DNA from 3 places in the Streptomyces sp. NPDC096205 genome. Region 2 is predicted to be linked to each of the others. Evidence: predicted binding sites of a transcription regulator. Region 2 holds the regulator's gene; each other region holds the start of a gene.
The links. Region 2 encodes HrcA, which represses chaperone genes, less so after heat shock. Its sites were predicted from a motif close to TTNGCACTCNGNNNNNCNGAGTGCNAA; they were not measured.

Region 1 (10,338 bases), on a different contig from region 2:
CGACCATCTTCCCGACCGTCCGGCCGGGCCCGGCCCCGTGGCCGACCCTGCTGTGGGCGACCGGCCGCGGCGACCTGCCGGGCCGCGAGCCGGTCACCGGCTGGCGCTGGTCCAACAACCACGTCATCCGGGCCGACCGCCTCGCCCTGGAGGGCGTCACCCCCGCCGCCGCGGCCGACCTCCACAGCGGCGGCGACGGCGGCTTCGACTGGGTCGAGGACGGGCCCTTCGACGGCACCCGGGTCGCCTCCCAGATGCTGTGGCAGGCGTACGAGGCGGGGGTGCACCGCCCCGAGTTCGGTGTGTACGTCCTCGTCCGCGAGGAGGACGACCGCGCGGTCGGCGGCATGGGCTTCCACGGCGCGCCGGACGAGCAGGGCCGGGTGGAGGTCGGCTACGACCTCGCCGAGTCCGCCCGCGGCCAGGGCTACGCCACCGAGGCGCTGGGCGCGCTGACCCGCTGGGCGCTGGACCGCGAGGACGTCACGACGCTGGTCGCCACCGTCGACCGGGACAACCTCGCCTCCCAGGCGGTCGTCACCCGCACGGGCTTCGTCCAGGTCGGCGAGAAGGGCGACGCCGGCGAACTGCTGGTGTTCGAGCTGAAGGGCTGACGGGCCGGCGGGCTGACGGCTACGAGCTGTTGTTCTTCCTGCGCCGCAGCCCGGCGCCGTGCAGCAGCCGCACCACCTCGCGGCTGCTGACCTCCACGGCGCCTGCCCGCACCACGTCCCGGTAGCGGTGCGCGGGGATGTCGTAGTGGTCGCGTTCGAAGGCGCGGCGCGGCACGCCCAGCCGGTCGGCGAAAGTGTGCAGTTCGTCGTAGGAGACATCGCTGACCAGGTGGGACCACATCCGGCCGTGCCCCGGCCACTGGGGCGGGTCGATGTAGACGGTCACGAGGACGTGGCCCCGCCGGCCGCGCCCAGCGTGCCGACCCGGGCCACCCGCACCCCGGCCTTGTGGCACACCCAGTGCGGGTCGGGGCCCAGTTCGGGCTCGACGTCCAGCGAGTGCGGGTCGCCCGAGCCGCACACCGGGCACAACGGCCAGCGCCCGTACCGCTCCAGGAGCGCGTCCTGGACGTCCTGGGCAACCAGCCCGGCCACATAGTGGGCGCCCTCCGGCCACTGCTCCACCCACCAGCGGCGCTGCGCGACGGACTCCTCGACCAGTGAGACGACGTCCGCCTCGGCGACCCGTCCCGCCATGAGGTCGGCGAGCACCAGTGCGCGGGCAGCGTGCAGGGCCTGTTCCAAGGGGCTGAGGGCTTCCATAGCTCCCATTGTGCGCACTCTTGACCGCGACACCGAGCCGAAAATATCTTTCACGGGTGACCCGTGTAGTGAAGGAAACTTTCTCCCCGTCGGGCGGCAGCTCCTCCTCGGGCGGCGACACCCCGCCCGCTCCGGCCGCCCTCGCCGCCAAGGTCCGCACCCTCGCCCCCTCGATGACCCGCTCCATGCAGCGTGTCGCCGAGGCCGTCGCGAGCGACCCGGCCGGCTGCGCGGCCCTCACGGTCACCGGCCTCGCCGGACTGACCGGCACCAGCGAGGCGACCGTCGTGCGCACCGCCCGCCTGCTCGGCTACCCCGGCTACCGCGACCTGCGCCTCGCCCTCGCCGGCCTCGCGGCCCAGCAGCAGTCGGGCCGCGCGCCCTCCATCACCACCGACATCGCCGTCGACGACCCCATCGCGGACGTGGTGGCGAAGCTGGCCTACGACGAACAGCAGACCCTCGCCGACACCGCCGCCGCCCTGGACACCGTGCAGCTCGGCGCCGCCGTCACCGCGGCCGCCTCCGCCCGCCGCATCGACGTCTACGGCATAGGCGCCTCCGGTCTGGTCGCCCAGGACCTCACCCAGAAGCTCCTGCGCATAGGCCTCATAGCCCACGCCCACAGCGACCCCCACCTCGCGGTGACCAACGCGGTGCAGTTGAGGGCGGGTGACGTGGCGATCGCGATCACCCACTCCGGCTCCACCGGGGACGTCATAGAACCCCTCCGCGTCGCCTTCGAGCACGGCGCCACGACCGTCGCCATCACCGGCCGCCCCGACTCCCCGGTCACTCAGTACGCCGACCACGTCCTGACGACGTCCACGGCCCGCGAGACAGAGCTGAGACCGGCCGCGATGTCGTCACGGACCAGCCAACTCCTCGTCGTGGACTGCCTGTTCGTAGGCGTCATGCAACGCACCTACGAAACGGCGGCCCCGGCCCTGGCGGCGTCGTACGAGGCACTGGCACATCGCCATCGCAGGTGAAGTGGATGCTGTCAGGGGCGCGGGGAACTGCGCGACAAGCCACAACAAACCGGCACCCGACCACAACGAACAACCCCTACGGTCTTAGTTGAACCCGGAGAGAGCCGCCCCCCATGACTCCCGAAGACCTCCACCTGGACACCCTCACCACAGAAGCCTTCCGCCCGGAACTCGCGGAGATCGACCGCCTCCCCACCCTGGAGATCGCGCGCCTGATGAACACAGGGGACACGACGGTCCCGGCCTCCGTGTCCCGGCACCTGCCGGAAATCGCCAGAACCATCGACGCCGTGAGCCACCGCATGGCAACCGGAGGCCGCCTGATCTACGCCGGCGCCGGCACCGCCGGCAGACTCGGCGTCCTGGACGCCTCCGAGTGCCCGCCGACCTTCAACACCGACCCCGCCCAGGTCATCGGCCTGATCGCGGGCGGCCCCCAGGCGATGGTGACCTCCGTCGAGGGCGCGGAGGACTCGAAGGAGCTGGCGCGGGCGGACCTGGACGCCCTCAAGGTCGCCCCCGACGACACGGTGATCGGCATCTCGGCCTCGGGCCGCACCCCGTACGCCGTGGCGGCGGTGGAGCACGCCCGGTCGCTGGGCGCCCTCACGGTGGGCCTGTCCTGCAACACGGGCAGTCCGCTGGCGGCCGCCGCCGAGCACGGCATCGAGGTCGTGACGGGCCCGGAGCTGATCACCGGCTCGACGCGGCTGAAGGCGGGCACGGCCCAGAAGCTCGTCCTCAACATGATCTCGACGATCACGATGATCCGGCTGGGCAAGACCTACGGGAACCTCATGGTCGACGTACGGGCCTCCAACGAGAAGCTGCGCGCCCGCTCCCGCCGTATCGTCGCGCTGGCCACCGGGGCCACGGCCGACGAGATCGAAGCGGCGCTGGCGGCGACCGACGGGGAGGTGAAGGACGCGATCCTCACCATCCTCGCCGACGTGGACGGCCCGACGGCCGCCCGCCTGCTGGAGGAGTCGGGCGGCCACCTGCGCGCGGCGCTGTCGGCGACGAGCGGCTGACCCAGGGCTCGGCCGCGCTCACTTCCGCCAGAACAGATGGTGCGTGACCCCGCTGGGGCTGGGCACGACCTCCAGGTGGAAGCGGTCGAGGAGCTCGTCGGGAGACTCCCAGAGCCGTACGCCCGAGCCGAGTTTCACGCCCGGGGAGACGGCCACGTGCAGCGTGTCGACGAGGTCGGCGTCCAGGAACTCCCGCACGGTGGTGGCGCCGCCGCCGAGCCGCACGTCCTTGCCCTGCGCGGCCTCCCGGGCCAGCCGCAGGACGGTGAGCGGATCACCGTCGACGAAGTGGAAGGTCGTGTCGGACAGGGTGAACGAGGGCCGCGGGTGGTGCGTCATCACGAACACCGGCGTACGGAACGGGGGCTCGTCGCCCCACCACCCCTGCCACTCGTGGTCCTGCCACGGGCCACGCTGGGGCCCGAACTTGTTGCGCCCCATGATCTCGGCGCCGATGTTCCGGGCGAAGTCACGTGTGAAGTAGTCGTCGAGGCCCCGGCTCCCGCCGGGGTCGGTCCGGTTGGGCCAGCTCGCCGTGGCCCCGGCCCACGAGAACATCGCCCCCGGATCGGCATGCCCGAACGGCCTCTGAAGGCTCTGCCCCTCCCCGGAGGCGAACCCGTCGCTCGAGACACAGAAATTCTGGACGCGCAGCAGCTGACTCATGTGGCTCCTCCTGAAGTCGTCTCCAGGACTTGAGACCGGGAAGCCACCGGAAACTCATCGGCGGCACCTCCTATCCTGGGACAACATGAACCACGCCCAGCTCACCGCCCTAGGCCGTGCCCTGCGTCTCCTCGGGGAGCACGGGGAGGCGCTGACCGCCGACACGCCCGATGCCAGGCTGCACGAGGTGAAGGGGGATCTGCGACGGGCCCTTGACCTGCTGGAGGAGGGCATCAGCACGGCAGCACCCGCCACGCGCTGTGCCGAGCACCCGAACGGGCCGGTCGACAGCGCGGCGCCCGATCTGTGCCTGCTGTGCGAGACGCGGCGCAGGGCGGCCCGGCGGGCCGAGATCAACGGTCCGGCCGCGTCCCGGCCCGCGGAGAACGCGCCGTCCAGGTACGGGGTGCGCGGCGACCGGCCGCAGCCCCAGCAGCGGTGGCTGCCGGAGCTGTGGAACGGCCAGGAGTGGCAGCTGTGCGGCACGCCCCGGCGGGACCGCCGCGAGGCGGAGCTCTACCTCGCGGCCCAGCGCCGGGGCCCCCGGGCCGCGATGGCGTACCGGCTCGTCCACGAGTTCACCGACTACGAGGTGCTGCGTGTCTGGGGCACCCCGGTCCGCGTCGACATCGAGCCGCTGAACGGCAGCCTGTGAAGGTCAGCTGAGGGTCTTCAGCGCGGCGGCGTCGTACGGCTTGAGCTCGGCCGTCCGGTCGGCGAGCACCTTGGCCGCCCACTCCGGGTCCTGGAGCAGCGCGCGGCCGACGGCGACCATGTCGAACTCGTCGGACTCCAGCCGGTCCAGGAGGTTGTCGATGCTGCCGAGCGGCGCGCCCTCGCCCTGGAACGCCCCGATGAAGTCGCCGTCGAGGCCGACCGAGCCGACGGAGATGACCTGCTTGCCGGTGAGCTTCTTCGTCCAGCCGGCCAGGTTCAGGTCGGAGCCGTCGAACTCGGGGAGCCAGTAGCGCCGGGTGGAGGCGTGGAAGACGTCGACGCCGGCCGCCGCGAGCGGGGTGAGGACGGCCTCCAGCTCCTCGGGCGTCTCGGCGAGGCGGGCGGTGTAGTCCTGCTGCTTCCACTGCGAGTAGCGGAAGATGACGGGGAACTCGGGGGAGACGGCCTCCCGCACCGCGGCGACGATCTCGGCGGCGAACTTGGTGCGGGCCACCGCGTCACCGCCGTAGGCGTCGGTACGGCGGTTGGTGCCGGCCCACAGGAACTGGTCGACGAGGTAGCCGTGGGCGCCGTGGATCTCCACGCCGTCGAAGCCGATGCGCTCGGCGTCCGCGGCGGCCCGCGCGAACGCGGCGACGACGTCGCCCAGGTCCTGCTGGGTCATGGCCTTACCCGTGGGCTCGGCGCCCGCGGTGACCAGGCCGGAGGGGCCCATGGCGGGGGCGTCGGGGAACGGGCCGTCGCCCTGGTTGCGGACCATGCCGATGTGCCACAGCTGCGGGACGATCGTGCCGCCGGCCGCGTGCACGTCCTCGGCGACCTTCGCCCAGCCCGCCAGCTGCTCCTCGCCGTGGAAGCGCGGGACGCGGCGGCTGTTGCCGGCCGAGTCGTGGCCGACGTAGGTGCCCTCGGTGACGATCAGGCCGACGCCGGCCGCGGCGCGGCGGGCGTAGTAGGAGCGCACGTCCTCACCCGGTATGCCGCCCGGGGAGAACATGCGGGTCATGGGGGCCATCACGATCCGGTTGGGGACGGTGAGGCCGTTCAGCGTGATCGGCCGGGACAGCACCGCGGCGGCGCGGGAGGCGGGGGACTCGGTGACGCTCACGTGGGGGCTCCTCAGGTCGTGCGCCGGTGAAACCGGTCGGTATGTGAGTGCGCATTCTTGCAGGTTCTTAAGTACCTGCCTATGACCCCGGACACGCCGAAGGGCGGCACCCCCTGTCGGAGACAGGAAGTGCCGCCCTCGTGCGCAGGACTGCCGCTGATCCTCGGGAGGATCAGAAGTCCATGTCACCGCCCGGCATGCCGCCGCCGGCCGGCGCAGCGGCCTTCTCCGGCTTGTCGGCGATGACGGCCTCGGTGGTCAGGAACAGCGCGGCGATGGAGGCGGCGTTCTGCAGGGCAGAGCGGGTCACCTTCGCCGGGTCGATGATGCCCTCGGCGATCATGTCGACGTACTCACCGGTCGCGGCGTTGAGGCCGTGGCCGACGGGAAGGTTGCGCACCTTCTCGACGATGACGCCACCCTCGAGACCACCGTTGGCGGCGATCTGCTTCAGCGGGGCCTCCAGCGCGAGCTTCACGGCGTTGGCGCCGGTCGCCTCGTCACCCTCGAGCTCCAGCTTCTCGAAGACCTGGGAGGCCTGCAGCAGGGCCACGCCACCACCGGCGACGATGCCCTCCTCGACGGCCGCCTTCGCGTTGCGAACGGCGTCCTCGATGCGGTGCTTGCGCTCCTTGAGCTCCACCTCGGTGGCGGCACCGGCCTTGATGACGGCCACGCCGCCCGCGAGCTTCGCCAGGCGCTCCTGGAGCTTCTCGCGGTCGTAGTCGGAGTCGCTGTTCTCGATCTCGGCGCGGATCTGGTTCACGCGGCCGCCCACCTGCTCCGAGGAGCCGGCGCCGTCGACGATGGTGGTCTCGTCCTTGGTGATGACGACCTTGCGGGCGCGGCCCAGGAGGTCCAGGGTCGCGTTCTCCAGCTTGAGGCCGACCTCCTCGGAGATGACCTCGCCGCCCGTGAGGATGGCGATGTCGCCGAGCATGGCCTTGCGGCGGTCACCGAAGCCCGGGGCCTTGACGGCGACGGACTTGAAGGTGCCGCGGATCTTGTTGACGACCAGGGTCGACAGGGCCTCGCCCTCGACGTCCTCGGCGATGATCAGCAGCGGCTTGCCCGACTGCATGACCTTCTCCAGGAGCGGGAGCAGGTCCTTGACCGAGGAGATCTTGGAGTTGGCGATGAGGATGTACGGGTCCTCGAGCACCGCCTCCATGCGCTCCATGTCGGTCGCGAAGTAGGCGGAGATGTAGCCCTTGTCGAAGCGCATGCCCTCGGTGAGCTCGAGCTCCAGACCGAAGGTCTGCGACTCCTCGACGGTGATGACGCCTTCCTTGCCGACCTTGTCCATCGCCTCGGCGATGAGCTCGCCGATCTGCGTGTCGGCGGCGGAGATGGAGGCGGTGGAGGCGATCTGCTCCTTGGTCTCGACCTCCTTGGCCTGGTCGAGCAGCGCACCGGAGACGGCCTCGACGGCCTTCTCGATGCCGCGCTTGAGAGCCATCGGGTTGGCACCGGCGGCCACGTTGCGCAGACCCTCGCGCACGAGCGCCTGGGCGAGAACGGTGGCGGTGGTCGTACCGTCGCCGGCGACGTCGTCCGTCTTCTTGGCGACTTCCTTGACCAGCTCGGCGCCGATCTTCTCGTACGGGTCCTCGAGCTCGATCTCCTTGGCGATGGAGACACCATCGTTGGTGATCGTGGGGGCGCCCCACTTCTTCTCGAGGACGACGTTGCGACCCTTGGGGCCGAGCGTCACCTTGACGGCGTCCGCGAGCTGGTTCATGCCGCGCTCGAGGCCGCGCCGCGCCTCCTCGTCGAACGCGATGATCTTGGCCATGTGAAGTGGTCCCTCCAGGACTGGGGGTGATTCCTTCGGACCGCGCCCGCGCCCGCGACGGACGGCCTGCCTGCCCCGTGGTTCCTTGCCCCACTTGGCCTGCGGCCTCACCGACCCGGTCCTTCGTTGTCACTCTCACCTTCAGAGTGCTAACGCAATGATTAGCACTCGCCCCCTGCGAGTGCAAGCGGCTCTCGGGGTTCGGGCCGGGGGGATCAGCCGCAGGCGCGGGGTTCGGGCCGGGGGGATCAGCCGCAGGCGCGGGGTTCGGGCCGGGGGGATCAGCCGGAGGCGAACAGGACACGGGCGAGCGGCACGTCCAGGAGACTGCGGGCAGGACGAAGGGCCCGCACCCCGGGAGGTGCGGGCCCTTCGAAGAAGAACGTCGCGCAGTGAGTCGACGCGTGCTTCAGCTGGTCGCCAGCCGGACCATGTCCGCCTGCGGCCCCTTCTGGCCCTGCGAGATCTCGAAATCGACTCGCTGGCCTTCTTCCAGGGTGCGGTACCCGTCCATCTGAATCGCGCTGTAGTGGACGAAGACGTCCGCACCACCGTCGACCGCGATGAAGCCGTACCCCTTCTCCGCGTTGAACCACTTGACGGTGCCCTGAGCCATGCCTAACTCCCCTATTACTGGCCCTTGCACAGATCCACACTTCGCGGACCCGGGTCAGACCTCACCCCCCATTGGCCGGGGGCGTGCGCCGGAACGCGTCGACCGCGGCTGAATGTATCTGTCCAACTGCCGTCTGCAACAGGTCAATCGGACGAGAATTCAGGACGCAGGCGTTCGGGAGTTTGCCAAGAATTCACCCTGTTTCAGGGCAAGTCGGGCCGCACATAAGGAGCGAAAGGCGCAAAACCGCCGGGCACTTTGGCTGCTTCTCGTCGGTTCTCGACGGATCCTCGAGCGGACTTCATATGCACCCGGCATACGGAGGCGGCGGGCTTCCCCAACTCTACCGTGCTCAACCATGCAGAATTGCCCCCTCCGCTTCTCTCACGGAGGGGGCAATTCGATGAACTCTCGGTGACCACCCTTACCGAAGGTAATGGGCGGGCGGGTCTCAGCCGCCGGCGACCGCCGGAATGATGGAGACGCCGGCCCCGTCCGGGGTCGCGGTCTCCAGCCCCTGCTCGAAGCGCACGTCGTCGTCGTTGACGTACACGTTCACGAACCGGCGCAGCTTGCCCTGGTCGTCGAGCACCCGGGCGGCGATGCCCGTGTGGTTCTTCTCCAGGTCGGCGATGACCTCGGCGAGGTTCGCGCCCTGGGCGGGAACCTCGGCCTGACCGCCGGTGTAGGTGCGCAGGATGGTGGGGATGCGGACGGTCACGCTCATGCGAGGCCAGCCTCTCGGAAGGAGTCCAGGTTGGGGCGGATGGTGGCGGTCAGACCGGTACCGGCCACCGCGTCGAGGGTCTTCAGGCCGTCACCCGTGTTGAGGACGACGGTGGTCAGCGAGGGGTCGAGGACACCGCTGTCGATCAGCTTCTTCGTCACGCCGACGGTCACACCGCCGGCCGTCTCGGCGAAGATGCCCTCGGTCCGGGCGAGCAGCTTGATCGCGTCGACGATCTGCTCGTCGGTCACGTCCTCCACAGAACCGCCGGTGCGGCGCGCGATGTCCAGGACGTACGGCCCGTCGGCCGGGTTGCCGATGGCCAGCGACTTGGCGATGGTGTCCGGCTTCTGCGGGCGCACCACGTCGTGCCCGGCCTTGAAGGCGGTGGACACCGGCGAGCAGCCCTCGGCCTGCGCACCGAAGATCTTGTACGGCCTGTCCTCGACGAGCCCGAGCTTGATCAGCTCCTGGAGCCCCTTGTCGATCTTCGTCAGCTGCGAGCCCGAGGCGATGGGCACCACGATCTGGTCGGGCAGCCGCCAGCCGAGCTGCTCGCAGATCTCGTACGCGAGGGTCTTGGACCCTTCCGCGTAGTACGGGCGCAGGTTGACGTTGACGAAGCCCCAGCCCTCGCCCGCCGGGTCGCCGATGAGCTCGGAGCAGAAGCGGTTGACGTCGTCGTAGTTGCCCTCGATGCCGACGAGTTCGCCGCCGTAGACCGCGGCCATGACGACCTTGCCCTGCTCCAGGTCGTGCGGGATGAACACGCACGAGCGGAAACCGGCACGAGCGGCGGCGGCACCCACCGCGCCGGCCAGGTTGCCGGTGGAGGAGCACGAGAGGGTGGTGAACCCGAAGGCACGCGCGGCCTCGAGAGCCTGCGCGACGACCCGGTCCTTGAAGGAATGAGTCGGGTTGCCGGAGTCGTCCTTGATGAACAGCCCGCCGGTCACGCCCAGCTCGCGCGCCAGGTTGTCTGCCTGCACGAGCTTGGTCCAGCCGGGGTTCAGGTTGGGCTTCTCGGCCACGTCGGCGGGCACCGGCAGCAGCGGCGCGTACCGCCAGATGTTCGCGGGGCCGGACTCGATCCGCTTGCGCAGCTCTTCGGCGTCGTAGGAGGAGAAGTCGTACGCGATCTCCAGCGGTCCGAAGCACTCCTCGCAGGCGAAGAGGGGTCCGAGGGGCACCTGGTGCCCGCACTCGCGACAGCTCAGGGCGGCGGCCGGCCCGAGGTCGACGGTGGAATCGGTGGAGGTTGCAACAGTCTGCGCAGCCATGTGAGGCGAGGCCCTTTCTCCTCATCTTCCTCACGACGCATCTCGCCGTGAGACGGATTTGGCACCTTCCCTAGCCGGGAGCCTCGCTGCACGAATGTCAGGAGAACCGACTGGAGGGTTGCCGGGGCTTCATCGGGCCGTATCCCTCTGCCCCTCTGGATGAGCGGT
Region 2 (10,338 bases):
CGCCGAGGTCCAGCGTCCACTCGCCGGAGACATGATGGCCGGGCGCGATCAACGCCTCCGCCGCCTCCGTGGCCGCCACCTCGTCCAGGCCGTTGCCGATCGCGTCCGCGCGCAGCTCCTCGCGGGCGTGCCGGGACGTCAGCGCCGCGGCCACGCCGACCGCGCCGTACACCTCCGCGTCCGACAGCGCCGCCGCCCCGAAGACATGATCGAAATGGGGGTGGGTCAGCGCGAGATGGGTCACACGGCCGCCGGACAGCCACTCGGCGCGGGCCCGCAGCTCCGAGCCCTCCCGCAGGCTCGAACCCGCGTCGATCAGCAGCGCGGCGCCCTCCCCGACGACCAGCCCGGCCGTGCAGTCCCAGCCCGGCAGGCGGCACCGGCCGACCCCGGCCGCCAGCCGCTCCCACCCCAGCTCTTCCCAAGTCACCGTCATACGGCGACGCTAGCGGTGCCGCCCGCGCACGGCAGGGCGGTACGCCACCTGCCTTGCCCGGGTGCCACCCGACGGCCGTACACTGGGCCGGTAAGGCTGGCACTCGTATGCTCCGAGTGCCAGGTGGAGCGGCCGGGCGGCCGAGGCGACGACTTCTGGAGGTGCGCGCGATGCTCAGTGAACGAAGGCTCCAGGTGCTGCGCGCCATCGTCCAGGACTATGTCGGCACCGAGGAGCCGGTCGGTTCCAAGGCGCTCACCGAGCGGCACAGCCTGGGCGTGTCCCCGGCGACCGTGCGGAACGACATGGCGGCCCTGGAGGACGAGGGCTACATCGCGCAGCCGCACACCAGCGCCGGGCGCATCCCGACCGACAAGGGCTACCGGCTCTTCGTCGACAAGCTCGCCGAGGTCAAGCCGCTCACCGCGCCGGAGCGGCGCGCCATCCAGAACTTCCTCGACGGCGCCGTCGACCTCGACGACGTCGTGGCCCGCACGGTGCGGCTGCTCGCGCAGCTCACCCGGCAGGTGGCCGTCGTGCAGTACCCGTCGCTGACCCGGTCCACGGTCCGGCACGTGGAGCTGCTGTCGATGGCCCCCGCCCGGGTGATGCTGGTGCTGATCACCGACACCGGCCGGGTCGAGCAGCGGATGGTCGACTGCCCGGCGCCGTTCGGCGAGGCCTCGCTCGCGGATCTGCGGGCGCGGCTGAACAGCAGGGTCGCGGGCCGTCGCTTCACGGACGTGCCGCAGCTGGTGCAGGACCTGCCGGAAGCCTTCGAGCCGGAGGACCGCGGCACGGTCCACACGGTGCTCTCCACCCTCCTGGAGACACTGGTCGAACAGACCGAGGAGCGGTTGATGATCGGCGGCACCGCCAATCTCACCCGCTTCGGACATGACTTCCCCCTCACCATCCGCCCCGTCCTGGAGGCCCTGGAGGAGCAGGTCGTGCTCCTCAAACTCCTGGGCGAGGCGGGTGATTCGGGCATGACCGTGCGCATCGGTCACGAGAACGCCTACGAGGGACTCAACTCCACGTCGGTGGTGTCGGTCGGCTACGGTTCGGGCGGCGAGGCAGTCGCCAAGCTCGGCGTGGTCGGACCGACCCGCATGGATTACCCGGGAACGATGGGAGCGGTACGCGCAGTGGCACGGTACGTCGGACAGATCCTGGCGGAGTCGTAAGTGGCCACGGACTACTACGCCGTTCTCGGCGTGCGCCGCGACGCGTCGCAGGAAGAGATCAAGAAGGCCTTCCGTCGGCTCGCTCGCGAGCTGCACCCGGACGTCAACCCCGATCCGAAGACGCAAGAGCGGTTCAAGGAGATCAACGCCGCTTACGAGGTGCTGTCGGACCCGCAGAAGAAGCAGGTCTACGACCTCGGCGGCGACCCGCTCTCGCAGTCCGGCGGCGCCGGCGCGGGCGGCTTCGGGGCGGGCGGCTTCGGCAACTTCTCCGACATCATGGACGCCTTCTTCGGTACGGCGTCCCAGCGCGGGCCGAGGTCGCGTACGCGGCGCGGCCAGGACGCGATGATCCGGATCGAGGTCGAGCTGGACGAGGCGGCCTTCGGCACGACCAAGGACATCCAGGTCGACACGGCCATCGTCTGCAACACCTGCAATGGCGAGGGCGCGGCGCCCGGCACGTCCGCGCAGACGTGTGACATGTGCCGCGGCCGCGGTGAGGTCTCGCAGGTCACCCGGTCCTTCCTGGGCCAGGTCATGACCTCGCGGCCGTGTCCGCAGTGCCAGGGCTTCGGCACCGTCGTGCCGACGCCGTGCCCGGAGTGTGCGGGTGACGGCCGGGTCCGGTCCCGGCGCACCCTCACGGTCAAGATCCCGGCCGGTGTGGACAACGGCACGCGTATTCAGCTCGCGGGCGAGGGCGAGGTCGGCCCCGGCGGCGGTCCCGCCGGTGACCTCTACGTCGAGATCCACGAGCTGCCGCACGCGCAGTTCCAGCGGCGCGGCGACGACCTGCACTGCACGGTCACGCTCCCGATGACGGCGGCGGCTCTCGGCACCAAGGTGCCGCTGGAGACGCTCGACGGCATGGAGGAGGTCGACATCCGGCCCGGCACGCAGTCCGGCCAGTCGATCCCGCTGCACGGGCGCGGTGTCACCCACCTGCGGGGCGGCGGCCGAGGCGACCTGATCGTCCACGTCGAGGTCCAGACCCCGGGCAAGCTCGACCCGGAGCAGGAACGCCTGCTGCGCGAGCTGGCCAAGCTCCGCGGCGAGGAGAGGCCCACCGGGCAGTTCCAGCCTGGGCAGCAGGGTCTGTTCTCGCGGCTGAAGGATGCGTTCAACGGTCGCTGAGGTCCCGCCACGGGTGGCTTTCACCGAGGTGCGAAGCCACCCGTGCCGCAGGCCTATGCCGAGCGGAAGGGCCGATTCGGACTTGTTCGGAGGACGTGACAACATGCGGTCATGTCCTCCGCGCTGACCGGTCTCCTCCCCTGTCCGATCGTGCAGGCCCCCATGGCGGGCGGCGTCTCCGTGCCGAAGCTCGCCGCTGCCGTGTGCGAGGCCGGCGGGCTGGGGTTCCTGGCCGCCGGGTACAAGACGGCCGACGGCATGTACCAGGAGATCAAGCAGCTGCGGAGCCTGACCTCCCGCCCCTTCGGGGTGAACCTCTTCATGCCGCACCCCGAGTACGCGGACCCCGCGGCCGTCGGCGTCTACGCCCACCAGCTCGCCGGTGAGGCCGCCTGGTACGAGACCGAGCTGGGCGACCCCGACAGCGGCCGCGACGACGGCTACGACGCCAAGCTGGCCGTCCTGCTGGACAACCCGGTACCCGCGGTCTCCTTCCACTTCGGCGTGCCCACCCCCGAGGCGCTGCAGGCCCTGCGCCGCGCCGGGACGGTCACCCTGGTCACCGCGACCTGCGTCGACGAGGCGCGTGCGGTGGAGCAGGCGGGTGCCGACGCGGTGATCGTGCAGGGCGTCGAGGCCGGCGGCCACCAGGGCACGCACCGGGACCTGTCCGAGACCGACGGGACCGGCATCGGGCTGCTCTCCCTCCTCGCGCAGATCCGCGAGGCCGTGTCCCTGCCGCTCGTCGCCGCGGGCGGCATCATGCGCGGCAGCCAGATCGCCGCCGTCCTCGCCGCGGGGGCGAGCGCCGCCCAGCTCGGCACCGCGTTCCTCGCCACCGACGAGTCCGGCGCGCACGCCCTGCACAAGCAGGCCCTGATCAACCCGCTGTTCGTGCGCACCGAGCTGACGCGGGCGTTCTCCGGCCGCCCGGCACGCGGCCTGGTGAACCGTTTCCTGCGCGAGCACGGCCCGTACGCGCCCGCTGCCTATCCCGATGTCCACCATCTCACCGCGCCGCTGCGCAAGGCGGCCGCGAAGGCGGGCGACGCCCAGGGCATGGCGCTGTGGGCGGGGCAAGGGCACCGGATGGCGCGCGCGATGCCTGCCGGGCAGCTGGTGGAGGTGCTGATGGGCGAACTGGCCGCCGCCCGCACAACGTTGTCGAACCTGCCGGCGCAAGGAGGTGCCCTCTGATGACGGCTCCGGTGTTCGTGGCCGAGCAACTCGACCGCGGCGGGCCCCAGTTCGTGCTCGACGGTCCCGAGGGACGGCATGCTGTCTCCGTGAAGCGGCTGCGGCCCGGCGAGGACGTCGTCCTCACCGACGGGCGCGGGCGCTGGGCGGAGGGCGTGGTCAGGGCCGCCGAGGGCAAGGACCGGCTGGTGGTGGACCTCGGCGCCGTCGAGGAGGAGCCCGAGCCGCAGCCCCGCATCACGGTCGTGCAGGCCCTGCCGAAGGGCGACCGCGGCGAACTCGCCGTGGAGACCATGACGGAGACCGGCGTCGACGCGATCGTCCCGTGGGCCGCGTCCCGCTGCATCACGCAGTGGAAGGGCGAGCGCGGTCTGAAGGCCCTCGCCAAGTGGCGGGCCACCGCACGGGAGGCGGGCAAGCAGTCCCGCCGGGTGCGCTTCCCGGAGGTCGCGGACGCCGCGAGCAGCAAACAGGTTGCCGCACTTCTCGCCAAAGCCGACTTCGCCGCCGTACTCCACGAAAGCGGTGAGGAGCCCCTCGCCACGGTCGAACTGCCCACCGAGGGCGAGATCGTGCTGGTCGTCGGCCCCGAAGGGGGCGTGTCCCCGGAGGAGTTGGCCCTGTTCGCGGAGGCGGGCGCGAAGCCGTACGTCCTCGGGCGTACCGTGCTGCGTACCTCGACCGCGGGGACCGCGGCGGTGGCCCTGCTGCTGGGGCGTACCGGCCGCTGGTCCTGAACGACGTCCTGAACCTCAGGGGGAGCACGCCATGGAACTCGCACAGGTCCGGCTGCTGGTCACCGACTTCGCCGCCTGCTACCGCTTCTACGCCGACGTCCTCGGTCTCAAGCCGCAGTCGGGCGCGGTCGACGGGCCGTACGAGAAGTTCAGCCCGGCCACCGGCTCGGCGGGTGTCGCGCTGCAGGACCGGGCGATGATGGCCGAGGTGCTGGGCGAACTGGGCGATGCGGCGAGCGGGCACCGGTCGCTGGTGGTGCTGCGGGTGGACGACCTCGACGCGTACTGCGAGGACATCACCGCGCGCGGCGCCGAGCTGCTGCACGGTCCGGCACCGATGTCCGACCGGCTGCGGGTGGCCCACGTCAAGGACCCGGAGGGCAACCTGGTGGAGCTTCAGGAGTGGCTGCTGCTGCGCGGCTGATCACCGCGGCGGCAGCGGCGGCCGGCCGTCCGCCTCGTGACGGCCCGGCAGCGGACCAGGCCGTGCGTGGCCGTATGTGCTCTACCGCGACGGCCGGGACAGTGGGACGCTGCCCTCCATGGGGGTATTGCGACGGATTTGGGAAGTGGCGAAGCGGCCGCGTGGCCGCCGGACGGCGGCCGCGGTGGTGTTCGCGGTGGTCACCGTGGGCGGCGCCGCCGCGTGCGACCCGGCGGGCGGGCTGAACTCGGCGACGGTGGCGTACACCACCGACCAGTTGGTGACGGCGGAGCTGGAGCGGCAGAAGGCGGACGTGCGCTGGCTGACGTGCACCGCGTCCGTCGACGACGGGGACAGCGCGTCCCCGTCCGCCACGGCCGATGACCTCGCCGCCGTCGACTGCCAGGGCGAGACCGACGACGGCAAGGACATCACCGTCACCGGCCGGGTCACCCGGGCCGTCAGCGGCGCGTGCGTACGCGGTGACCTCACCGCGAAGATCGACGGCAAGGAGTGGTTCCACGTCCAGGGCCTCGGCAACTGCGACGCCACCAGCGCGCCGCCCGCGGGCGGACCCCGCCCCGCCGTCACGGTGACGGTGACGCAGACCGTGAGGTGCGACAACTTCCCAGAGTGCAGGCCGGTCCAGGGGAAGTGATCCAAACGCCCGGCCCCGAACGGCCCGACTGCATAGGCTTGATCGGGTGACGCAGCCCTCTTCCTCCGCCATACCGGCGTACCTCCGCTTCCCGCACGTGCACGGCGAGTCGGTCGCCTTCACCGCCGAGGACGACGTCTGGCTCGCCCCCCTCGACGGGGGCCGGGCCTGGCGGGTCAGCGCCGACAACGTGCCGGTGTCGCACCCGCGCATCTCGCCCGACGGCACCACCGTCGCCTGGACCTCCACCCGCGACGGCGCCCCCGAGGTGCACATCGCCCCGGTCGAGGGCGGCCCCGGCAGGCGGCTGACGTACTGGGGCAGCGGCAAGACCCAGGTGCGCGGCTGGACCCCCGACGGCGAGGTCCTCGCGCTGAGCACCCACGGCCAGGCCACCCTGCGCCGCACCTGGGCGCGCGCGATCCCGCTCGACGGCGGCCCGGCCACCACCCTGCCCCACGGCCCCGTCGGCGACGTGGCGTTCGGCCCGGCGACCGTGCTGCTGTCTGCGCCGATGGGCCGCGAGGCCGCCTACTGGAAGCGCTACCGCGGCGGTACGGCGGGCAAGTTGTGGATCGACCCCGACGGCACCGGCGAGTTCGTACGGCTCCACGCCGACCTCGACGGCAACATCGAGCACCCCTGCTGGGCGGGGGAGCGCATCGCGTTCCTGTCCGACCACGAGGGCACCGGCGCGCTCTACTCCTCCCTCGCCGACGGCTCCGACCTGCGCCGCCACACGCCCCTCGACGGCTTCTACGCCCGCCACGCCACCAGCGACGGCACCCGGGTCGTCTACGCGAGCGCCGGTGAACTCTGGCTGCTCGACGACCTGGAGGGGGCCGAGCCGCGCCGCCTGGACATCCGGCTCGGCGGGCAGCGCACCGACCGCCAGCCGCACCCCGTGGACGCCGCCCGCTGGTTCGGCTCCGCCTCCCCCGACCACGCGGCCCGCGGCAGCGCGGTCGGCGTGCGCGGCGCGGTCCACTGGGTCACCCACCGCTCGGGGCCTGCCCGCGCCCTCGCCGCCGAACCCGGCGTACGGGCCCGGCTGCCGCGCACCTTCCGCGTGGAGGGCGAGGAGTGGGTGGTGTGGGTGACGGACGCCGAGGGCGAGGACGCCCTGGAGTTCGCGCCCGCCACCGGCCTCGCCCCGGGCGCGACCCCGCGCCGTATCGCCGCGGGCCTGCTCGGCCGGGTCCTCGGCCTCACCATGTCCCCCGACGGCAGCCGCGCCGCCGTCGCCGCGCACGACGGACGCGTCCTGCTCGTCGAGCGGGAGACCGGCGAGGTGCGCGAGCTGGACCGCAGCGAGCACGGCGACGTCACCGGTCTCACCTTCTCGCCCGACTCCGGCTGGCTCGCCTGGTCCCACCCCGGCCCGCACCCGCTGTGCCGGCTCAAGCTCGCCAACACCACCGACCTCACGGTCACCGAGGCGACCCCGCTGCGGTTCCAGGACTACGCGCCCGCCTTCACCCTCGACGGCAAGTACCTGGCGTTCCTGTCCAACCGCTCCTTCGACCCGGTCTACGACGAGCACGTCTTCGACCTCGCCTTCGTCACCGGCTCCCGCCCGCACCTGATCACCCTGGCGGCGACCACGCCCTCGCCCTTCGGGCCGCAGCGGCACGGCCGCCCCTTCGAGGTGTCCGACAAGGACGAGACGCCCGACAGCGAGGGCACCCCCACCACCCGGATCGACCTCGACGGCCTCGCCGACCGCATCGTGCCCTTCCCGGTCGAGGCCGCCCGCTACTCCAACCTGCGCGCCGCCAAGGACGGCGTCCTGTGGCTGCGCCACCCCGTGCGCGGGGTCCTCGGCGTCTCCCGGGCCACGCCCGAGGCGCCCGACCCGCACACCGAGCTGGAGCGCTACGACCTCGCCCAGCAGCGCATCGAGCACCTCGCCACCGACGCCGACCACTTCCAGGTCAGCGGCGACGGCAAGCGCGTCCTGCTGTGGACCGACGGGCTGCTCAAGGTCGTGCCCAGCGACCGGCGGGCGTCCGCCGACGCCGACAGCGACAGCAACGTCACCGTCGACCTCGCCCGGGTGCGCCGGCTGATCGACCCGGCCGCCGAGTGGCGCCAGATGTTCGACGAGACCGGCCGCGTCATGCGGGACAACTTCTGGCGGGCCGACATGAACGGCGTCGACTGGGACGCCGTCCTCGACCGCTACCGGCCCCTCCTCGACCGCGTCGCCACCCACGACGACCTCGTCGACCTCCTCTGGGAGGTCCACGGCGAACTCGGCACCTCCCACGCCTACGTCGTCCCGAACGGCGGCTACGGCAGCGGCGACCGGCAGGGCCTGCTCGGCGCCGACCTCTCCCGCCACGAGGACGGCACCTGGCGCGTCGACCGCATCCTGCCCACCGAGACCTCCGACCCCGACGCCCGCTCGCCGCTCGCCGCGCCCGGCGTCGCCATCCGCCCCGGCGACGCGATCGTCGCCGTGGCGGGCCGCCCGGTGGACCCGGTCACGGGCCCCGGCCCCCTCCTCGTGGGCACGGCGGGCCACCCGGTCGAGTTGACCGTCTCCCCGTCGGGCGGCGGCGAACCCCGTCACGCCGTCGTCGTGCCCCTCGCCGACGAGGAACCCCTGCGCTACCACGCCTGGGTCGCCGACCGCCGCGCCTACGTCCACCAGGCCTCCGGCGGCCGCCTCGGCTACCTCCACGTCCCCGACATGCAGGCCCCCGGCTGGGCCCAGATCCACCGCGACCTGCGCGTGGAGGTCGCCCGCGAGGGCCTCGTGGTCGACGTCCGCGAGAACCGCGGCGGGCACACCTCCCAACTGGTCGTGGAGAAGCTGGCCCGCCGCATCGTCGGCTGGGCCGTCCCCCGCGGCATGCAGCCCTACAGCTATCCGCAGGACGCTCCGCGCGGCCCCGTCGTCGCCGTCGCCAACGAGTTCTCCGGCTCCGACGGCGACATCGTCAACGCCGCCGTCAAGGCCCTCGGCCTCGGCCCCGTCGTGGGCACCCGCACCTGGGGCGGCGTCGTCGGCATCGACAGCCGCTACCGCCTCGTCGACGGCACCCTCATCACCCAGCCCAAGTACGCCTTCTGGCTGGAGGGCCAGGAGTGGGGCGTCGAGAACCACGGCGTCGACCCGGACGTGGAGGTCATCCAGAGCCCCCAGGACTGGGCAGCGGGCAGGGACACCCAACTGGACGAGGCGATCAGGCTCGCACTGGAGGCACTGGAGCAACAGCCCGCCAAAACGCCGCCAAGGGTGGAGTAACCCAGGGGCGCGGGGCTGTATCGATGTGCGGCTCCGCCGCGTGGGCGCGATCAACCACAAGGCACCCGCACCCGACGACGATACGATGCGAAACGTAAAGCCGCTCTACCCCCGGAGGGACCATGGCAGGCGAACCCCAGGAAGACTGCCTGTTCTGCAAGATCGTCGAAGGCCACATCCCGGCGGATGTCGTCCGCGAGACAGAAACGACGGTCGCCTTCCGGGACATAAACCCCCAGGCCCCCACCCACGTCCTGGTCATCCCGAAGGCGCACTACGTCAATGCGGCCGAACTCGCCGCAGGTGCACCGGAGGTGGCCGCGGACGTCCTCCGGGAGGCCCAGGCCGTGGCCGACGAGGAGAAGCTGGACAGCTACCGCCTCGTGTTCAACACGGGCAGCGGCGCGGGCCAGACGGTGTGGCACGCCCACGCCCACATCCTCGGCGGCCGTGGCATGCAGTGGCCCCCCGGTTAAGTCGCCGTGTCCGTACGCGAACTCGTGGTGCTCGGCACCGCCAGCCAGGTCCCGACCCGGCACCGCAACCACAACGGCTACCTCCTCCGCTGGGACGGCGAGGGCCTGCTGTTCGACCCCGGCGAGGGCACACAGCGCCAGATGCTGCGCGCCGGGGTCGCGGCCCATGACCTGAACCGGCTCTGCGTCACGCACTTCCACGGCGACCACTCCCTCGGTCTGGCCGGGGTGATCCAGCGCATCAACCTCGACCAGGTGCCGCACGAGGTCACCGCGCACTACCCGGCCTCGGGACAGCGCTTCTTCGACCGCCTCCGGTACGCGACGGCGTATCGCGAGACGGTCCGGCTGACGGAGTCCCCCATGGCGCAGGACGGCGTCATCGCCGCCACGCGGGACTACGTACTGGAGACCCGCAGGCTCTCCCACCCCGTCGAGTCCTTCGGCTACCGGCTGACCGAGCCCGACGGCCGCCGCATGCTGCCCGAGCGGCTCGCCGCGCACGGCATCAAGGGGCCGGACGTGGGCCGCATCCAGCGCGAGGGCATCCTGCACGGGGTCGCGCTGGAGGAGGTCAGCGAGGTGCGGCGCGGACAGCGGTTCGCGTTCGTCATGGACACCCGGCTGTGCGAGGGCGCGTTCGCGCTCGCCGAGGGCTGCGACATGCTGGTCATCGAGTCGACGTTCCTCGACGAGGACGAGCAACTCGCCGTCGATCACGGCCATCTGACAGCAGGTCAGGCGGCCCGGGTGGCCCGGGAGGGCGGCGTGCGCCACCTCGTGCTCACCCACTTCAGCCAGCGCTACTCCGAGCCGGAGGAGTTCGAGCGCCA
Region 3 (10,338 bases), on a different contig from region 2:
GCGGGCGGATGCCGTGCCGCACCTTCCAGGCCCACCTGGGCGAGGAGCGGTGGGTGAAGCGGTTCACCGAGCGCGGGGCGCCGGGGGCGTATCTGCGGGTGATCGAGCCGGGCGAGATACGGACCGGCGACCCGGTCGAGATCGTGCACCGGCCGGACCACGACGTGACGGTCGCCCTGGCGTTCCGGGCCGAGACGACCCGGCGCGACCTGCTGCCGCGGCTGCTTCCGGCCGGGGCGGCCCTGCACCCGGAGCTGCTCGCGGCCGCGCAGAAATACACGGCCACCCAGGGCGGCTGACGCGCAGTCACCTTTCTTCGCGGGCGCCGCACGGCTCCTAGGGGACAACCCCGGGAGCCCGGCCCGGGTCGGCTCGGGGGCGGGCCGGGGTTGCTCCCCGATGTCCGGCGGGCGGTGATCGAGGACGCTCGACGCATGACCCGTTTCAAGCGCATTCTCGCCGTACTCGGCGCGACCCTCACCGTGCTCGCGCCGGCCGTGGGCGCCCTGTTCACCCGGCTGGGACCGACACCGACATCAGCACGGTCGGCGACGCCCGCTTCGACCGCGAGCCGGCGATACCGCCCCTGGCCCCGTCGAGGGTCACCGAGGACGGCACCCGCGTCTTCGACCTGCGGATGCGGGCAGGCGAGACCGCCGGGCCCCGCCCCGTCGAAGCGGCGGCGTGCGGGGAGCGGATCCCTCCGGTCCGGGCCATAACCTTGCGCCATGACAACGGCTCTGATTACGGGATCGACCGCGGGCATCGGTGCCGCCTTCGCACGGCGGCTGGCGGCGGACGGGCACGACCTCGTCCTGGTGGCGCGGGACGCGAAGCGGCTCGCCGAGCAGGCGACCGAACTGCACGACCGGCACGGCATCGAGGCGGAGGTGCTGGTCGCCGACCTGGCGACGGACACCGGCATCGACGCCGTCGCGGCCCGGCTGTCCGACCGGAAGCGGGCCGTCGACCTGCTGGTCAACAACGCCGGCTTCGGCAACAAGGGCCGCTTTCTCGATGTGTCCCTCGACGACGAGCTGCGGATGCTCAAGGTGCACTGCGAGGCGGTGCTCCGGCTGACGTCGGCGGCGACGGAGGCGATGCGGGAGCGGGGGCGCGGCGGTGTGGTGAACGTGGCCTCGGTCGCGGCGTTCGTGCCGCGCGGCACCTACGGCGCGTCCAAGGCGTGGGTCGTGCAGTTCACGCAGGGCGCGGCGCGTGATCTGGCGGGCAGCGGGGTGCGGTTGATGGCGCTGTGCCCGGGGTTCGTGCGCACGGAGTTCCACCAGCGGGCGGGGATGGGCACCGACAACATCCCCGGCTGGATGTGGCTCGACGCCGACAAGCTGGTCGCGTCGGCGCTGGCCGACCTGCGCCGGGGCAAGTCGCTGTCGATCCCGGACCCGCGGTACAAGGCGCTGATGGGAGTGGTGAAGGTGGTCCCGCGGGGGCTGCTGGGCGGGGTCACGTCCCGGACGGGGCGGAAGTACGGGCCACAGTAGGCCGACCCGGTCCGTGCGATGGAGAATGGAGCTGTCCGGACGGACCCCACGGGGGGTCGGAGGCGGCGCCATGACGTTCGTACAGCTCATCGACTGCAAGACCAGCCGGTTCGAGGAGATGAACCGGCTCATGGACTCCTGGATCGAGCAGACCAGGGGGAAGCGGACCGCGACGCACAATCTGATCGGCAAGGACCGGTCGGACGGGTCGCACTTCATCGAGATCGTGGAGTTCCCGTCGTACGAGGAGGCGATGCGGAACTCGAACCTTCCGGAGACCGACAAGATCTTCCGCGAGATGGTCGCGCTCTGTGACGAGATGCCGGTGTTCACCGACCTGGACGTCGTACGGGACGAGCAGCTCTACGCGACGAATGTGCGGCGGCTGCTGGAGACGCTGGGGACGCAAGGAGAGCTCCCGCCGCTCGACGACCTGATCGCGGAGCACTACCACGACCACGACCCGGCCAATGAGCAGGACACCCTCGGGCGGGACAACATCCGGCGCGAGATGGACATGTGGCGCGGGGCGTTCGACTTCGCGTTCACGGTGGAGGACCTGATCGCCGAGGGCGACCGGGTGTGCGCGCGGTGGTTCTGGAAGGGCACCCACAAGGGTGACTTCCTGGGGATCGCGGCGACCGGCAGGGAGTGCAGCATGAGCGGCACGACCGTCTTCCGGTGCGGCGGCGACGGGAAGATCGTCGAGGGCTGGTGGGAGTACGACCGGCTGGGGCTGATGACGCAGCTCGGCGTACTGGACCAGTTGGAGCTGTAGGGCGCCCGAGCAGCCGGAAGGCCCGGCACCCCCGAAGGGACGCCGGGCCTTGCGCGGTGACGCGGTGACGCGGTGCGTCAGTGAGCGTGGCCGTGGCTGTGACCACCGGCGGCCGGCTCCTCCTCTTCCTTCTTCTCGACGACCAGGGTCTCGGTCGTCAGGAGGAGGGAGGCGATGGAGGCGGCGTTCTCCAGGGCGGAGCGGGTGACCTTCACCGGGTCGATGACGCCCTGCTTGACCAGGTCGCCGTACTCGCCGGTGGCGGCGTTGAAGCCCTGGCCCTTGTCGAGCTCGGCGACCTTGGAGGTGATGACGTAGCCCTCCAGGCCGGCGTTCTCGGCGATCCAGCGCAGCGGCTCGACGGCGGCCTTGCGGACCACGGCGACACCGGTGGCCTCGTCGCCGGTCTTGCCGAGGTTGCCCTCGAGGACCTTGACGGCGTGGACCAGCGCGGAGCCACCACCGGAGACGATGCCCTCCTCGACCGCGGCGCGGGTCGCGGAGATGGCGTCCTCCAGACGGTGCTTCTTCTCCTTCAGCTCCACCTCGGTGGCGGCGCCGACCTTGATCACGCACACGCCGCCGGCCAGCTTCGCGAGGCGCTCCTGGAGCTTCTCGCGGTCCCAGTCGGAGTCCGTGTTCTCGATCTCGGCCTTGATCTGGGCGACGCGGCCCTGGACGTCGGCGGAGTTGCCGGCACCGTCGACGAGGGTGGTGTCGTCCTTGGTGACGGTCACGCGGCGGGCGGAACCCAGCACCTCGAGGCCTACCTGGTCGAGCTTGAGGCCGACCTCCTCGGAGATGACCGTGGCGCCGGTGAGGACGGCCATGTCCTGCAGCATCGCCTTGCGGCGGTCACCGAAGCCGGGGGCCTTGACCGCGACCGCGTTGAAGGTGCCGCGGATCTTGTTCACGACGAGGGTGGACAGGGCCTCGCCCTCGACGTCCTCGGCGATGATCAGCAGCGGCTTGGAGGCACCGGCCTGGATGACCTTCTCCAGCAGCGGCAGCAGGTCCTGGATGGAGGAGACCTTGCCCTGGTTGATGAGGATGTAGGGGTCCTCCAGGACGGCCTCCATGCGCTCCTGGTCCGTCACGAAGTACGGCGACAGGTAGCCCTTGTCGAAGGCCATGCCCTCGGTGAAGTCCAGCTCCAGACCGAAGGTGTTGGACTCCTCGACGGTGATGACACCGTCCTTGCCGACCTTGTCCATCGCCTCGGCGATGAGCTCGCCGACCTGGCTGTCCTGGGCGGACAGGCCGGCCACGGCGGCGATGTCGGACTTCTCGTCGATCGGGCGGGCGGTCGCGAGGAGCTCCTCGGAGACGGCGGCCACGGCCGCGTCGATGCCCTTCTTCAGGGCGGCCGGGGAGGCACCGGCGGCGACGTTCTTCAGGCCCTCGCGGACGAGCGCCTGGGCCAGCACGGTGGCGGTGGTCGTACCGTCACCCGCGATGTCGTTGGTCTTGGTCGCCACCTCCTTCACCAGCTGGGCACCGAGGTTCTCGTACGGGTCCTCGACCTCGACCTCACGGGCGATGGTCACACCGTCGTTGGTGATGGTGGGGGCGCCGAACTTCTTGTCGATGACGACGTTGCGGCCCTTGGGGCCGATCGTCACCTTGACCGTGTCGGCAAGCTTGTTGACGCCGCGCTCGAGGGCGCGACGGGCGTCCTCGTCGAACTTCAGGATCTTCGCCATGGCAGCGGGAGCCCTCTCGGAAAAGTCTGCGGTAAAGAAACTGCGCCCCGGGCGCCCGGCTACTCATCGATCGCGGGGGCCAGGGGCGCAGTGGAAGCAAAGGTGCTTCAAAGGTGCTTCGGATGAAGCGAGGTGACTTACTTCTCGATGATCGCGAGGACGTCGCGAGCCGAGAGGACGAGGTACTCCTCGCCGTTGTACTTCACCTCGGTGCCGCCGTACTTGCTGTAGAGGACGACGTCGCCGACGGAGACGTCGAGCGGAAGACGGTTGCCGTCCTCGAAGCGGCCCGGGCCCACGGCCAGGACGACGCCCTCCTGGGGCTTCTCCTTGGCAGTGTCCGGAATGACCAGGCCAGAGGCCGTGGTCTGCTCGGCGTCGAGCGGCTGGACCACGATGCGGTCCTCGAGCGGCTTGATGGCAACCTTGGAGCTGGCGGTCGTCACGATCCGACCTCCCCCTTCGGAGATCTCACGGGGTTAACTGTCTGAGGTGGCGACCAGGTGGATCCGTCGTCGCGGGTGCCGGACCTGCCCGTCGCGTTGTTGGCACTCTCCAGTGGGGAGTGCCAGAGCCGAGACTATGACCGCGATTAGCACTCGGTCAAGCGGAGTGCCAATTGCCGTGCGGCGCGGCGTCCTCCCAGGTCTCCGAGCGGGCTCTACAGGTAGTCCTCCAGCCTCCCCACCGTCAGCCCCTTGCGCTGGATCTCCCGCAGCACGGCGACCGTGCGGTCGCGCAGCGGCGGGGCGGTCGGGTCGTCGGCGGGCAGGGAGACGATCGCGCCCGGGACCAGCCCCGCGGGGGCCCGGGTGCCGGTGACCGTCGCGCCCCAGCGGACGACCGCCGTGATGCCGCAGTCGGCGGCCGCCCTCAGCGTGGTGGCGTCGTACGCGCCGTACGGCGGGCGGAAGAGGCGGGGGCGGACGCCGAAGCGGGCGTGCAGCTTGTCCTGCTGCCCGCAGATCGCGGCGCGCTGACCGGCGTACGGCAGGCCGCGCAGGTAGGTGTGGTCGAGCGTGTGGTTCTGCAGGCTCGCGCCGACCGCGCGCAGCCGCGCGAAGTGGGCGTAGCCCGGTCCTACGACGCTGTCGGTGAGGAACAGGCTGACCGGCAGCCGCAGTTCTCGTACGAGGTCGACGAACCGGGGGTCCCGCTCGGCGCCGTCGTCGTACGTCAGGAACACCACCCGGTCCCGGGTCCGCACCCGCGCGACGACCGGCAGCGCGCCGGCCGCGCGCCCGGAGCCCGCCGCGTCCGGCCGGTCGACCGGGTGCGGCGCGGCGGCCGGCGGCGCGGTGAGCCCCCATCGCCGGTACGCGGGACCCAACCCGGCGGCAGGGGGCCGCCCAGCATTTTGACGCGCGTCGGAGCGTGGGGCACCGCTGCGAGGTGCTTCGGTGGAAGGTGCAGCGTCGCGGGACACCCCGGTGGGAGAGCCGACGCGGTGAGGTACTTCGGAGCGAGACCCGGCGGCGTGAGGCGCCGCGGCGTCGGTGCCCGGCCCATGAGGCGCACCGGCCTCAGTGCGAGGCGTGCCACCGGGCACCCGCGCGCGAGGCTCACCGGCGTCGGATGCGCCACCTTCACCGGAACGCGCGCCCGCCCCTCCTCCCGGGGCGCCACCATCCCCGTCCGCCCCCGCACCTCCCCTCCCCGGTGCCCGGGCGTCCCCCTGCCCCCGGACGCCCGGTGTCTCAGGCCGGTCGGCCGCCCGCTCGGCCGCGTTGTGGCCCGGTCGTTCGACGGGGTCGACGGACTCGGCGCAGCCCGTCAGCAGGGCGGCCACGGTGAGCGTGCCCACGATCAGCCGCCGCACCGTCACAGGTAGTCCTCCAGCCGGGCCACCGCGTACCCCTCGTCCGTCACCTTCTTCAGGAACCGGCGGATCATGTCGGGCATGGTGCCCTTCCACTCCTCCCGCCCCCGGAAGTGGCTGAGGACGATGTCGCCGGGGTGCAGGCTCCGGTCCCACTCGCGGTACTCCCAGCGGTCGACGAAGACCTCCTCGTTCCACAGCGGGGCGTACTTCACGCCGCAGGCCTTGGCGGCACGCAGCGTGGCCTCGTTGTAGTTCCCGAAGGGCGGCCGGAAGAGGACGGGGCGCTTGCCGTAGCGCTTCTCGATCACGTCCTGCATGCCGCAGATCTCGCGCTTCTGGTCGGCGTAGGACAGGCCCGGCAGGTAGGGGTGGTGCAGGGTGTGGTTGTTCAGGGCCACGCCGCCGTCCTGCATCCGCTGGAAGTACCCGTAGTCCTGCTTCACCAGGAAGTCGCTGAGGAAGGCGGTGTACGGGATCTTCAGCTCGCTCATCATCCGCAGGAACGCCGGGTCCTTCTCGGCGCCGTCGTCGATGGTGAGGAAGACGACCTTCTGCCGGGTGGGGATCGTGGTGAAGACGGGCGGGAGGCCCGACTCCTCGTGTCCGTCGACCTCGAATCCCTCGCGGGTGGTGATCACCGGCTTCTTCGCGGGCGGGGCCGGGGCGCTGAGCGGCACCTTCTTCAGGCCCCAGCGTTTCGCGGCGGCCACGCGGGCGATGTGCTCGGCGCGCAGCCGCGCCGCGTAGGACTCCAGGGCGCGGGCCGGGGGCGCCTTGAGGATCGGCTGCTGCCCGGCGGCGGGAGCCGCCTCACCTCGCGAGACGCGCGAACCGTCCGAGCCACCCGAGTCGCCCGATCCACCCGAGTCGCCCGATCCACCCAAGTCGCCCGAGTCCCCGTAACCGCCGGAACCCACGAGACCACCGGAACCGACGAGACCGCCAGACCCCCCGGGCCCGCCGGAGCCCCCCGAGCCGCCCCCCTCCGCGCAGCCCGAGGCGACCGCGGCGGCGGCCAGCACGGCGAGCGCTGCCGGGGCCCGAAGGCCGCGGACCCGGCCGAACGGACCCCCCGCCCACCACGCCCGACTTTTGTCATTTTGTACTACTAGTCTCATGGCGCCGGATCCTCGCAGTCCCCCGCCCCGAACCCCGCCCGACACCGCCACCGCGGGCACACCATCCACCGACTGGCCGACAATGACCCGGTGAACGACCTCGACGCCCTCCTCACCCCCGAAGGCCGCGCCCTCCTCGACGAGGTACGCGGCACCGACCCCGCGCAGGAGCTGGCCGTCGCCACCCGGCTGCGCCGCGAGCACCCGGCCGAGCTGGTCTCGGCCGCGCTCGGCCAGGCGCGGCTGCGGCAGCGGGCCGTGGCGAAGTTCGGGGCCGAGGACGCGGGGCGGATGTTCTTCACGCCCAACGGGGTCGAGCAGTCGACGCGGGCGAGCGTGGCGGCGTACCGCGCGGACAAGCTCAAGGGCCTCGGCGTCACCTCCGTCGCCGACCTGTGCTGCGGGATCGGCGGGGACGCGATCGCCCTGGCCCGCGCGGGCATCCGCGTCCTGGCCGTGGACCGCGACCCGCTGACCGCGCAGGCGGCCCGCGCCAACGCCGACGCGCTCGGGCTCGCGGACCTCATCGAGGTGCGCGAGGCGGACGTCACCGAGATCGACACGGCCCCGTACGACGCCGTGTTCGTCGACCCCGCCCGGCGCGGCGGGCGCGGCCGGATCTTCGACCCGGAGGCCTACTCGCCGCCGCTGTCCTGGGCCGTGGGGGCGGCCGGCCGGGCCCGGCACGCGGCGCTGAAGATCGCCCCCGGCATCCCGCACGAGGCCGTCCCCGCCGACGCCGAGGCCGAGTGGATCTCGGACGGCGGCGATGTGAAGGAGGCCGTGCTGTGGTTCGGGACCGAGCCGGGCGCCGTCCGCGCGACCCTGCTGCCCGGCCCGCACACCCTGCGCGGCACCGGCCTGCCCAACCCGCCGGTCCGCCCCCTCGGCCGCTACCTCTACGAGCCCGACGGCGCGGTCATCCGTGCCCACCTGGTCGCCGACGTGGCCCAGACCCTCGACGGCGGCCTCCTCGACGAGACCATCGCCTACGTCACCTCCGACGCCCTGCGCCCGACCCCGTACGCCAGCGCCTACGAGATCACCGACCAGCTCCCCTTCAACGTCAAGAAGCTCAAGGCGCTGCTGCGCGAGCGCGAGGTCGGCATCCTGACCGTCAAGAAGCGCGGCTCGGCCGTCGAGCCGGAGGAGCTGCGCAAGAAGGTCAAGCCGCAGGGGCCGAACGCGGCGACGGTGTTCCTCACGCGCGTGGCAGGCGCCCCGACCATGCTCGTCGGCCGGCCCCTCTAGGCCCCAGGCCCCAGGCCCCAGGCCCCCGGCCCCTGGCCCGTCCAGGCCCTACGCCCCTTCCCGCGCGCGGCGCAGCAGCAGCTCGCGCTCCTTGTCGTTGCGCGCCAGCCCCGCGGCCCGTTCGAACTCCGCGCGCGCCTCCGTCGTACGGCCGAGGCGGGTCAGCAGGTCGCCGCGGACACTGGGCAGCAGGTGGTAGTCGCGCAGGGCGCCCTCGGCGGCGAGGGCGTCGACGATGGCGAGGGCCTCGGCGGGGCCGTCGGCCATGGAGACGGCCACCGCGCGGTTGAGCTCGACCACCGGGGACGGGACGCGGGCGGCGAGCAGGCCGTAGAGGGCGGCGATCCGGGGCCAGTCGGTGCCGGCGTACGTCGCCGCACGCGCGTGGCAGCCCGCGATGGCTGCCTGCAGGGCGTACGGACCGGCGGCGCCGCCCAGCTCGACGGCCCGCTCCAGGGCGGCGAAGCCGCGCCGGATCAGCAGCCGGTTCCACAGCCGCCGGTTCTGCTCCGCGAGCAGCACCGGCTCCCCGTCGGGCCCGGTCCGTGCCGCCGTCCGCGAGGCCTGGAACTCCAGCAGGGCGGCGAGGCCGTGCACCTCGGGTTCCTTCGGCATCAGCGCGGCCAGCACCCGGGCGAGCCGCAGCGCGTCCTCGCACAGCGCGGGGCGCAGCAGGTCGTCGCCCGCGGTGGCGGCGTACCCCTCGTTGAAGATCAGGTAGATGACCTCCAGGACCGAGCCGAGCCGGGCCGCCCGGTCCGTCCCGTACGGCACCTCGAAGGGCACCCCGGCCTTCGCCAGGGTCCGTTTCGCGCGCACGATCCGCTGGGCGAGCGTCGGTTCCGGGACCAGGAAGGCGCGGGCGATCTCGTCCGTGCGCAGCCCGCCGACGAGCCGCAGGGTCAGTGCCGTGCGGGCCTCGGCGGACAGCACCGGGTGGCAGGCGGTGAAGATCAGCCGCAGCACGTCGTCGTCGATGTCCCCCGGCCCCGACGGCTCGGGGTCGTACACGGCCCCCGCGACCCCGGCCGTCCCCGACACCCCGGCCGCCCACACCCCTGCCGCCCACACCCCTGCCGCCCCGGACTCCGCCGACAGCTCACGGCCGGCCTCGGCGAGCTTGCGCGCGTACGTCTCGCGGCGCCGGACCAGGTCGATGGCGCGGTGCTTGGCGGTGGCGGTCAGCCAGGCGCCCGGCCGGTCCGGGATGCCGTCCTCGGGCCACTGCTCCAGGGCGGCGACGAGCGCGTCCTGGGCGATCTCCTCGGCGATGCCGACATCCCGGACGATCCGCGCCACACCGGCGATGATCCGGGCGGACTCCATCCGGAAGACGGTGTCGACCGTCTCCGCGACCGCGTCTGTGCCGTGTGCCGTCACACCTCACATGACAGCACACGGCACTGACAACGGCGGCCGTGCACTCAGCCCCCCATCTCCTCGATCTCGCGGATCTCCAGGCCCACCGTCCACTGCGGCGGGTGGACCTCCAGGAACCGCTTCCCCCACTCGATCGCCTCGGCCATGTCCTTGCACTGCATCAGCGCGTAGCCGCCGACGACCTCCTTGGTCTCGGTGAACGGGCCGTCGGTGTACGACAGCTTCCCCTCCGACCAGGTGACCCGGGTGGACTCGGCGGTCGGCTTCAGCCCGGCGGTGTCCAGCATGACCCCCGCCTTGGTGATCTCCTCGAACAGCGCGCCCATGCGCTCCTCGAAGCCGGGGTCGGCGGACGCCATGTCGATGGTGTTCTCCTCGATACGGACCAGGGACAGATAGCGGGGCATGGTCGCTCCTCGGGTTGCGGCGGGGTTTTTCCCCGCTCTCACCCTGTGCGTCGAACGGGAGACTCCCGGATCGACACGCCCCCGGAAAAACTTTTCAGCGCAGCGACTCCCACAGCGCGCCGGCCTCCGGCTCGTCCGGCACCACCCGGTTGCGGTCCCAGGGCGCCTGCACGACCGGCATCATGACCGTCCGCACCCCGTCCGCCGACAGCCCCGTCAGGCTGCGGCCGAGGCTCATCAGCTCGGCGAGCGAGTCCAGGCCGGTGTCGGTGGTCAGGCCGGAGGTCACCGTGTCGGCGACCTGGTAGAGGTGGCCCGGGTCGGTGAGCAGGCCCGCCGAGGAGACCTGCTCCAACAGGGCCTTGACGAGCTGCTGC

Region 1: a site for HrcA is predicted at 7,674-7,700, ahead of groL (chaperonin GroEL). Genes of this name have one in related genera too.
Region 3: a site for HrcA is predicted at 4,576-4,602, ahead of groES (co-chaperone GroES). Genes of this name have one in related genera too.

The regions. Positions count from the first base shown of each region.
Region 1 is NZ_JBIWFS010000006.1:141,222-151,559, reverse strand. Features, by position in the region: gene ACIQ6Y_RS22910 (GNAT family N-acetyltransferase) at 1-614, shown strand, start outside; gene ACIQ6Y_RS22905 (DUF4031 domain-containing protein) at 634-900, opposite strand; gene ACIQ6Y_RS22900 (hypothetical protein) at 897-1,277, opposite strand; gene ACIQ6Y_RS22895 (MurR/RpiR family transcriptional regulator) at 1,334-2,269, shown strand; gene murQ (N-acetylmuramic acid 6-phosphate etherase) at 2,383-3,300, shown strand; gene ACIQ6Y_RS22885 (dihydrofolate reductase family protein) at 3,319-3,966, opposite strand; gene ACIQ6Y_RS22880 (hypothetical protein) at 4,052-4,621, shown strand; gene ACIQ6Y_RS22875 (NADH:flavin oxidoreductase) at 4,625-5,752, opposite strand; gene groL (chaperonin GroEL) at 5,925-7,547, opposite strand; gene ACIQ6Y_RS22865 (cold-shock protein) at 7,957-8,163, opposite strand; gene ACIQ6Y_RS22860 (MoaD/ThiS family protein) at 8,615-8,890, opposite strand; gene thrC (threonine synthase) at 8,887-10,170, opposite strand; SAM riboswitch class I at 10,189-10,336, opposite strand.
Region 2 is NZ_JBIWFS010000002.1:907,078-917,415, reverse strand. Features, by position in the region: gene ACIQ6Y_RS10630 (MBL fold metallo-hydrolase) at 1-436, opposite strand, end outside; gene hrcA (heat-inducible transcriptional repressor HrcA) at 607-1,623, shown strand; gene dnaJ (molecular chaperone DnaJ) at 1,624-2,760, shown strand; gene ACIQ6Y_RS10615 (nitronate monooxygenase) at 2,872-3,957, shown strand; gene ACIQ6Y_RS10610 (16S rRNA (uracil(1498)-N(3))-methyltransferase) at 3,957-4,694, shown strand; gene ACIQ6Y_RS10605 (VOC family protein) at 4,726-5,118, shown strand; gene ACIQ6Y_RS10600 (hypothetical protein) at 5,237-5,776, shown strand; gene ACIQ6Y_RS10595 (S41 family peptidase) at 5,823-9,029, shown strand; gene ACIQ6Y_RS10590 (histidine triad nucleotide-binding protein) at 9,152-9,505, shown strand; gene ACIQ6Y_RS10585 (ribonuclease Z) at 9,512-10,338, shown strand, end outside.
Region 3 is NZ_JBIWFS010000009.1:143,138-153,475, forward strand. Features, by position in the region: gene ACIQ6Y_RS30135 (MOSC domain-containing protein) at 1-299, shown strand, start outside; gene ACIQ6Y_RS30140 (SDR family NAD(P)-dependent oxidoreductase) at 729-1,502, shown strand; gene ACIQ6Y_RS30145 (ester cyclase) at 1,573-2,280, shown strand; gene groL (chaperonin GroEL) at 2,358-3,983, opposite strand; gene groES (co-chaperone GroES) at 4,121-4,429, opposite strand; gene ACIQ6Y_RS30160 (polysaccharide deacetylase family protein) at 4,645-5,409, opposite strand; gene ACIQ6Y_RS30165 (polysaccharide deacetylase family protein) at 5,805-6,689, opposite strand; gene ACIQ6Y_RS30170 (methyltransferase domain-containing protein) at 7,014-8,174, shown strand; gene ACIQ6Y_RS30175 (RNA polymerase sigma factor) at 8,223-9,500, opposite strand; gene ACIQ6Y_RS30180 (YciI family protein) at 9,599-9,961, opposite strand; gene ACIQ6Y_RS30185 (LCP family protein) at 10,056-10,338, opposite strand, start outside.